One region of the Pseudoalteromonas sp. OANN1 genome, then DNA from elsewhere that is predicted to be linked to it. Evidence: predicted binding sites of a transcription regulator. Region 1 holds the regulator's gene; the other holds the start of a gene.
The links. Region 1 encodes MetJ, which represses methionine synthesis genes. Its sites were predicted from a motif close to TAGACGTCTAGACGTCTA; they were not measured.
Positions count from the first base shown of each region.

Region 2: the regulator MetJ is predicted to act here: its motif matches at 2,319-2,336, upstream of metE (5-methyltetrahydropteroyltriglutamate--homocysteine S-methyltransferase).

Region 1 covers NZ_JAMXSE010000012.1:23,126-27,589, reverse strand. The annotation lists gene metB (cystathionine gamma-synthase) at 1-1,061, opposite strand, end outside; gene metJ (met regulon transcriptional regulator MetJ) at 1,406-1,726, shown strand; gene NH462_RS11645 (malic enzyme-like NAD(P)-binding protein) at 1,807-3,048, opposite strand; gene rpmE (50S ribosomal protein L31) at 3,821-4,036, opposite strand; gene priA (primosomal protein N') at 4,251-4,464, shown strand, end outside.
Region 2 covers NZ_JAMXSE010000001.1:347,387-351,850, reverse strand. The annotation lists gene NH462_RS01665 (hypothetical protein) at 1-348, opposite strand, end outside; gene NH462_RS01660 (ElyC/SanA/YdcF family protein) at 494-1,258, opposite strand; gene NH462_RS01655 (LysR substrate-binding domain-containing protein) at 1,359-2,246, opposite strand; gene metE (5-methyltetrahydropteroyltriglutamate--homocysteine S-methyltransferase) at 2,538-4,464, shown strand, end outside.

The DNA.
Region 1 (4,464 bases):
CCCGCTTCTAAACGTGCTTGCGGATCCATACCTGCGTGTGTCATCGTCGCTGGATGGCAAATAAGACTCTCAACCCCACCTAGAGATTCTGCCAATGAGAAGTGCGTTAGAGACGTTAAAAACTTCGCTGATGTTTGCAGTTCGCCTTTGATATCAAAGCTCACCATACCACCAAAACCGAGCTGTTGTTTTTTCGCAAGTTCGTGTTGAGGATGCGACTCAAGGCCTGGGTAATAAACTTGGCTAACATACGGCGACTTTTCTAAATACTCCGCAATCAGCTGAGCATTTTCTTGATGCTGGCGTAAACGCACGTTTAAGGTGCGCAGTCCACGTAAAGTAAGATAACTATCAAAAGGTGCGCCGGTAATACCGATATTATTTGCCCACCAAGCTAACTCATCACCCAACTCCTGTGTACGCGCGATCACCGCGCCCCCCACGACATCAGAATGACCATTGATATATTTAGTAGTTGAATGCACGACTACATCCACGCCAAAGGTAATGGGGTTTTGTAGTGCAGGAGACAAGAAGGTGTTGTCGGCGGCGACCAAAGCCCCCACAGCGTGTGCTGCATTTACGACAGTTTCTATATCCGTGAGCCTTAATATTGGGTTACTTGGTGTTTCAATCCAAACTAATTTAGGTTTGATCTGCTGCAGCTGTGCAAGACTTTCAGGTTGCGTGAGATCCAACACGGCTAATTTGAGCAGTCCACGCTTAGCAAGCGATGTAAACAAGCGATAGCTACCACCGTAACAGTCATGTGGAATAACCAGCGTATCGTCATGGTTAAGTAGCTGAGTTACTAGGTGAACAGCAGCCATGCCAGTGGCGGTAATAATGCCACGAGCACCACCTTCAAGTTCAGTCAGTGCCTGTGCAAGCACATCACGATTAAAGTTACCACTGCGGCCATAATCGTAGTCGCGTTTGGTATCAAAATCGGCAAAAGAATAGGTGGTAGAAAGGTAAAGCGGTGGCACTACTGCCCCATGTGCTTTATCAGCTTCTATACCGTGACGCACTGCAACCGTCGATTTATTAACTTGACTCATAAGGTCACCTAGATAGTTGGATGTTTAGACGTCTAAAAGGTTAGAGCAACAGAAACTAGAAGTCAAAACATTTATACTGCTAAATGGCTAAATAACTAGTATTTGACTATCTTTTTTAAACCGATAAAATTTCGCCACTCTAGGCGTTGCTAATACGACTGAGTTATTGAAAACTATGGCAGAGATTCTTCTATCTCGCTATGGCGGATTAGTTTATTCATCTATTTGAGTTTGGGATTTATCTTTAATTCGTAAGGTTATCCCTATATTCATGCGGTTGGTGAATAATGTAGACCAGAACCCAGTCATATTGGCATTGATGTAACTGAGGCAAGTACACAATTATGGCAAAATGGAACGGTGAGTATATTCACCCATATGCAGAACACGGTAAGAAAGCAGAGCAAGTAAAAAAGATCACGGTGAGCATACCTCTGAATGTACTCAAAGTGCTAACTGATGAGCGTACACGTCGCCAAGTGAATAATTTACGTCATGCCACGAACAGTGAGCTTTTATGTGAGGCGTTTCTACATGCCTTCACAGGTCAGCCACTGCCGAGCGATGAAGACTTGAGAAAAGATAATCCAGAGCGTATTCCATTAGAAGTAAGACAAATAATGGAAGAGCGCGGTTTGGAGATCCCAGAAATAAACGAAGAGTGATAACTACTCTTTCTCTGTGGACATACAGACACAAAAAAAGCCTCAATCGAGGCTTTTTTATTTGGATAATACCAATGGTATTATTCCATATATCCAGCTGGCATATCGATTTGTGCCACGCCTGATTCAATTGCAGCTACCGCTACTGCTTTTGCGATACGAGGTAACAAACGCGGATCCATTGGTTTTGGAATAATGTACTCAGGACCAAACTCAAGACTATCCACATCAGCCGCTTTTAACACTTCAGCTGGCACAGGTTCTTTCGCAATCGTTCTAATTGCTTCAACTGCTGCAATCTTCATCTCGTCATTGATAGCAGTTGCACGTACATCAAGCGCACCACGGAAGATAAACGGGAAACACAGCACGTTATTTACTTGGTTTGGATAATCTGAGCGACCAGTCGCCATGATCAAATCATTACGTGCACCGTGTGCAACTTCAGGACTGATCTCTGGATCTGGGTTAGAACAAGCGAATACCACTGGCTTGTCAGCCATTAACTTTAGATCTTCAGCAGAAAGTAAGTCTGGACCAGAAACACCAACAAATACGTCCGCATCCGCAATCACGTCTTGTAACGTACGCTTATCCGTGTTGTTTGCAAACAACTCTTTATATTCATTTAGGTCATCACGACGAGTATGGATCACGCCTTTTCTGTCCAGCATATAGATGTGTTCTCGTTGAGCACCACACTTGATCAATAATTCCATACAAGCAATAGCAGCTGCACCCGCACCAAGACACACAATAATCGCATCATGAATATCTTTACCTTGGATTTCCAACGCATTCAGCATACCCGCAGCGGTTACAATTGCGGTGCCGTGCTGATCATCATGGAATACAGGAACGTCACAACGTTCGATTAGCGCGCGCTCAATTTCAAAGCACTCTGGCGCTTTAATATCTTCAAGGTTAATACCGCCAAATGTGTCTGCGATATTTGCCACCGTATTGATGAAGTCTTCGGTGGTGTTGTGCTTAACTTCGATATCGATTGAATCAAGACCCGCAAAACGCTTAAATAATAGCGCCTTACCTTCCATAACAGGCTTTGACGCCAAAGGACCTAAATTACCCAAGCCAAGAATTGCCGTACCATTACTGATCACCGCAACCATATTTCCTTTACCCGTATAACGGTATGCATTCGCCGGATCAGCCGCGATTTCACGTACTGGCTCTGCAACACCTGGGCTATATGCAAGTGCTAAGTCTTTTACGGTCTCGGCAGGTTTAGTGAGTTCAACACTGATTTTACCTGGAACGGGCTTCTCGTGATAATCTAGAGCTTGTTGACGAAAATCTGTCATGGCGCGATATTTTCCTACGAAGTTAATGTGAGAGTGTGGTAAACGTTCGCATTCTGAATGTTGGCAACCTATCATGCTGGTTACAGCAACACACAGTGCGATTAACTATATGAGCGACGACATTCAACCACTCAACAAGCGTTTGTGCTTTGCTGTCGCGGTATGTCAATAGGACATATAGTTAATCGACCGTATTCACACAATACCGAGTTTTGCTCATTATTCAAGTAAAATCAGGTCTATCCACTAGCACGGTATTTTCTATACTTTTCCGAGAAGATAAGCTCAATTTTAAGAAATATTTCACAAATAATGTGACTAAAACTTAAAAAACAAGACGCAAAAACCAGCACAAAATGCAGAAAATTAGCACAGATGCACACTAATTATAAAAACAATAAGAAATTTGCAACTTAACTAATTTTAACGTCAAGATACCCGCATTTAATCGCAATATACTGATTTTAGTTTATATAAAGTGCTCATAACTGATACTATTTACTATATGAGCTTTGATTATTTTCACAACTTAAGCTCGTAAATGTTCAGTATTTATCTACTAAATAGAGTTTTTACTCTACCCAAGAGATCAGTAAAGTTTTGCTGCCAAACTGGCAAGTTTTCTATTTAAGAAGAATAAAAGACACAATGAAGGCGTGATGACTGACGGTTTGTCTGTTGATGCAGAATAGGATGTATCAATCGGGAAGGTATTTTCAAACCGGCACAAAAAAAGCACCCTAAGGTGCTTTTTTCGACTAGACCAACAAGATTACTTCTTGCTGCTAAGTGCACCGAAACGCTTGTTAAAGCGATCTACACGGCCACCTGTGTCAAGGATCTTCTGCTTACCAGTGTAGAACGGGTGACACGCAGAACATACGTCTAGGTGAATATCTTTACATAGCGTTGAACGAGTTTCGAACTTGTTACCGCAAGAGCACGATGCAGTGATCGTCTCGTAATTAGGGTGAATACCTTCTTTCATAGCAACCTCTAGTTAAGGCCGTATCGCTCTCCAAACCCGAAGTCTGGCACCATACGTAGTTATACAAAAATGTGGACGCGTATTTTAGTGCCTAACTGAACAATCTACAAGCAATATTTCAGAGTTTTTTATCGCCGTCGTAGAGTACGTTTTCAATTCGTACCACCTTAGGTATATACTTCGTCACTGCGCTCACTTTATGGAATTGTAATACATGCTCATTCTTGAAGTAGCTTTAAAGCTGCCACTGCACCGAACATTCGACTATTTGCTAGCACCAACCATGCAAGTTGAAGCAGGAATGAGAGTCATCGTCAATTTTGCCAACCGTCGCTGCACTGCGATAGCGCTTGCTAAAAAAGACGACACCGATGTACCAAAAGATAAGCTCAAGCAAATTATTGAGGTGTTGGACGAGCACCCAGTCT
Region 2 (4,464 bases), on a different contig from region 1:
GCAGTCGTGATCTTTTGCTGCTAGTTCAGCAATCCACTGTTCTTCCGCTTTGAAGCCTTCTTCGTTTTCTGTAACGATAGTAAAGCTCGCTGATTTTACAGCTGCAGCCTTAGGCGCTTTCTTAGTCGTTTTCGCTTTTTTGGCAGGCGCCTGCGTTTTCTCACTTGCTACAGCTGACCCTGAAGTTAGCTCTTCTGTTAATTCGGCTACCTCAGCAAGACGCATGTTTTTGCCACCATCGATGCTATACCAACCTGGCTTTGCAGTGATCTCAGGCTTTTTGCCATGTGCAGCTTCGTACGCAGCTTCGAAAGCGCTTAGTACTTCAGTTTTATCTAGTTTACTCATCGTAGATCCTAGTCGTGTTGTACGCGGATACGCGGGTTAAGATTAAACTCTATTTATACCCATATTTGCGCAAATTTTCAATTTTTTACGTTTTTCAGCGCTAATTTGTCGAACTTTAGCCTGATTTTGGTGTCTTTTTCGGCGCTTAAAGTGCCTCAGGGTCAATAACACGACGGATCGTGATCCACATACTACCAAGCTGTTCATGCCAAATCCGAGTGACTACTTCTAAGGCCTTATGGTTCGGAATAAATTGTCTGCTCAGTGGGTATTGCTTGAAGTTATAAAACTCCGTCGGTGCAGCGATCACTTCTATGCCTTGTGCTTCAAATAGGTTTTTTGCGCGTTGTATGTGCGATGCTGATGTGACCAATGCGACCTCATAATCGACTAGTAAAGGCGCTAGCATTTTTGCTTCGTCCGCGGTGTCTTTGGCATTGGGATTTTGCTTAATACGTGTAGCTGAAATACCTAGGCTCTGTGCGGTTCTTGCCATGAGTCCCGCGCTTGTTGCATGGCCATAGCCGTAACCAGAAACATACAGCTGGGCCTTTGGGTAAATATTAGCAAGTCTTACGCCTTCAACTAACCTGGCTAGACCACAGCTGCCAAGTTGGGCGTTGCTGGGGAGAGATTTATTTGGGTATAAATCACAGCCAAGTACCACGATTTTATCTATGTTGTTGTGCTTGCTAGGATTGAATGCGGCGAGAGTGCCTGTATCCCACTCAATAATATGTTGTGCGACATAAGGAGTCGATAACGCCCATGTGGTCAGTAAGACGAGCCAGCTTGCGATGTAAGGTCCTTTACGCGTTTTGGCAATAAAAAGCATAAGCCCCATAAGCACCACTAAAGATAATGGTAACGGCATCAGAAGTTGACCGATAACCTTTTTGACTTCAAACATTTAAACATGCCCTAGATTTAGATAAGCCTGACGCAATGCTAGCATGAGATGGGAGTTGTAGAAATGTATAACAGTTAGGGCTCAAAAAGAGCCCTGTCATCTATCTTGCAGTGGTTTTACGGCAAGTATTGAGGAAATGACGATAAACAGGGTTATCTTTCATGCTTTTCTTCATTGCTAAATACATTGGACGATTTAGCCCAAGTGCGCCTAGAGGAATCGATTTAATTAGCCCTTGGCTCTCATAAGGTGTCACTAACCAGTCCGGTAGTGCTGCAACCCCCATGCCTGCACTTACCAGTTGGAAGATTAATAAACCTTGATCGACGGTTTTTAGCGTACCATCAAAGCGTGCATTTTGAATAAAGTGCTTAAATATATCCTGGCGCTCGCGAGGAATAGGGTAAGAAATGATGGTTTCATCTTTTAGGTCGAGTGCTGTGACATAGGCCTTCTTGGCCAATTCGTGATCTGGTGCAACGATTAACTTTAATTTAAAGTCGAAAAGGTGCGCGTATTCCAATTGTTCTGGTTCTCGAATGTCTGAGGTAAGCACTAAGTCCAGCTCATCTTCAATAAGGTCAGGAATAGCGTCGTAGCTAAAACCACGTTCGTAATCGACTTTAATGTCAGGCCAAAAGGTATTGAATTCTTTAATTGTTGGCAGCAACCAGTGAAAACAAGCATGGCATTCCACGCTTAACCTGAGTTGCGAGATAGGTTGATTAAGGCTTTCCTTCAAACGACACTTGGTTGCTTCAACTTTAGGTAAAACATCGTTGGCAAGTTCCAATAATAACATCCCTTGAGGGGTAAAGCGTACTGGTTGCGTTTTGCGCTCAAAAAGCTGGCAGTCGAGTTTGCTCTCAAGATCTTTGATCTGATGTGATAAAGCAGATTGAGTCAGGAATAGCTCTCGTGCTGTATTCACGAGAGAACCAGTTTCTTTCAAGGTGGAGATAGTCTTTAGGTGCTTTATATCAATCATTATCAACAATTCTCATATTTTAAGTGAGCAAATCTCAGCATTACTCAATATTACGATTCTATTTAGTTATTATCAATGTCTAGACGTCTAAATACCTGCGGTGAGTTGTTCAAAAATTCACAAATCCACTATAACACTAAAAATGACAGCGTTGTCACTACTTGTGTAAAAATTTTTTAAAAAATTACAATTTAATTTTATTCATATGAAATCTGAGAAAGCATCAATTGTTGTTTTTGATTATGAGAATTATATTTTTAGACATCCATGCATCTAGACGGAATTAAAATCATGGCATTAACACATAACTTGGGTTTTCCACGCGTAGGCAAAAAACGTGAACTTAAATTTGCAGTAGAACGCTATTGGTCGGGCGACTTAACGCAAGACGACTTAATCGCGGAAGGAAAGCGCATTCGTGCAGAAAATTGGGCATTGCAAGCTGAGGCTGGTGTTGACCTTCTACCTGTAGGCGATTTTGCTTGGTATGATCACGTGTTGAATACTTCATTACTTGTCGGCGCTATTCCTAGTCGTCACAAAAATGATGAGTCGGTAAATCTTGATACTTTGTTTCGGATTGGCAGGGGACGAGCACCTAGCGGCTGTGCGTGTGCTGCAAGTGAAATGACGAAATGGTTCAACACCAATTATCATTACATCGTCCCTGAGTTAACTCAAACGCAGGAATTTTCCCTAACTTGGACGGAGTTATTTACTCAAGTAGAGGAAGCACAATTACTTGGCTACCAAGCAAAACCCGTATTGGTCGGCCCGGTAACCTACCTCTACTTAGCTAAATGCGTTGGTCAAGAGTTTGACAAATTGGCTTTATTAGATAAGTTATTGATTGTATATCAGCAGGTACTTACCAAGCTTGCTGAGCAAGGTGTTGAGTGGGTACAAATTGATGAACCTATTTTAGCTCTGGAAATCGACGATGCTTATCGTAACGCGCTGCGCCGGAGTTTTGATGCGTTGAGCGGGCAAGGAGTAAAAGTGTTGTTGGCCAGTTATTTTGACTCCGTACAAGCGCATGTTGAAGATATCCAGTCTTATCCCGTAGAAGGCGTACATTTTGACTGCGTAACGGCAAACTACGACTTGGCTGCGTTAGAGGAAGTAGTTGGGCAAGATAGCGTGCTGTCTCTAGGGGTTGTGAACGGTCGTAACATTTGGCGCTCGGATCTTGAAGGTGTATATCAGCAACTTGCTCTGGTTCATGAACGTCGAGGTGATAATCTCTGGCTTGCTCCTTCATGCTCATTATTACATACGCCAGTCGACTTAGATCAAGAGCAAAAACTTGATAGTGAGTTAAAGTCTTGGCTCGCATTTGCCAAACAAAAAGGACAAGAGCTGGCATTATTGAAAAATGCATTGGAGCAGCGTGATATTACCCAGTTGGTCGAATATTCTAAGCCTGTAAAAGCGCGTTTGACTTCTACTCGCGTGAATAATAATGAGGTGCAGCAGCGTGTTTCAGCGCTTACAGCAAAAGACGGCCAACGCAATAGTGAATTCGCAACCAGAATTAAAAAACAAGCACAGTCGCTAAATTTACCCTTATTGCCAACCACAACGATAGGCTCCTTCCCACAAACCCAGGCTATTCGTAAGGCGCGACGTGATTATAAAGCGGGTACGTTGAGTGCTGATGCTTATCAAAGCCAGATGGAAGCAGAGATCCGTTATGCCGTTGAAGAACAAGAAGCGCTTAACTTAGATGTGCTGGTTCATGGCGAAGCAGAGCGCAATGATATGGTTGAGTACTTTGGTGAATTACTCGAAGGTTTTGCCTTTACTCAGTTTGGTTGGGTGCAAAGTTATGGTTCGCGCTGTGTTAAGCCCCCAGTGATCTGGGGAGATGTCTCGCGTGCGGCACCAATGACTGTTAATTGGACGAGTTATGCACAGAGCTTAACCAAAAAACCGATGAAGGGCATGCTAACAGGGCCTGTGACTATTTTATTTTGGTCGTTTGTCAGAGATGACTTAGACAAGCCGAGCATCGCGAATCAAATCGCATTAGCACTGAGAGATGAAGTGGTGGATTTGCAAAACGCAGGGATTAAGGTGATCCAAATCGATGAACCTGCATTTAGAGAGGGGATGCCACTCAAAGCCAGTCAGTGGCAAGCCTACTTAGCGTGGGCGGCGTATGCGTTTAGGGTATCTGCAAGTGGTGTGAATGACGAAACACAGATCCATACGCATA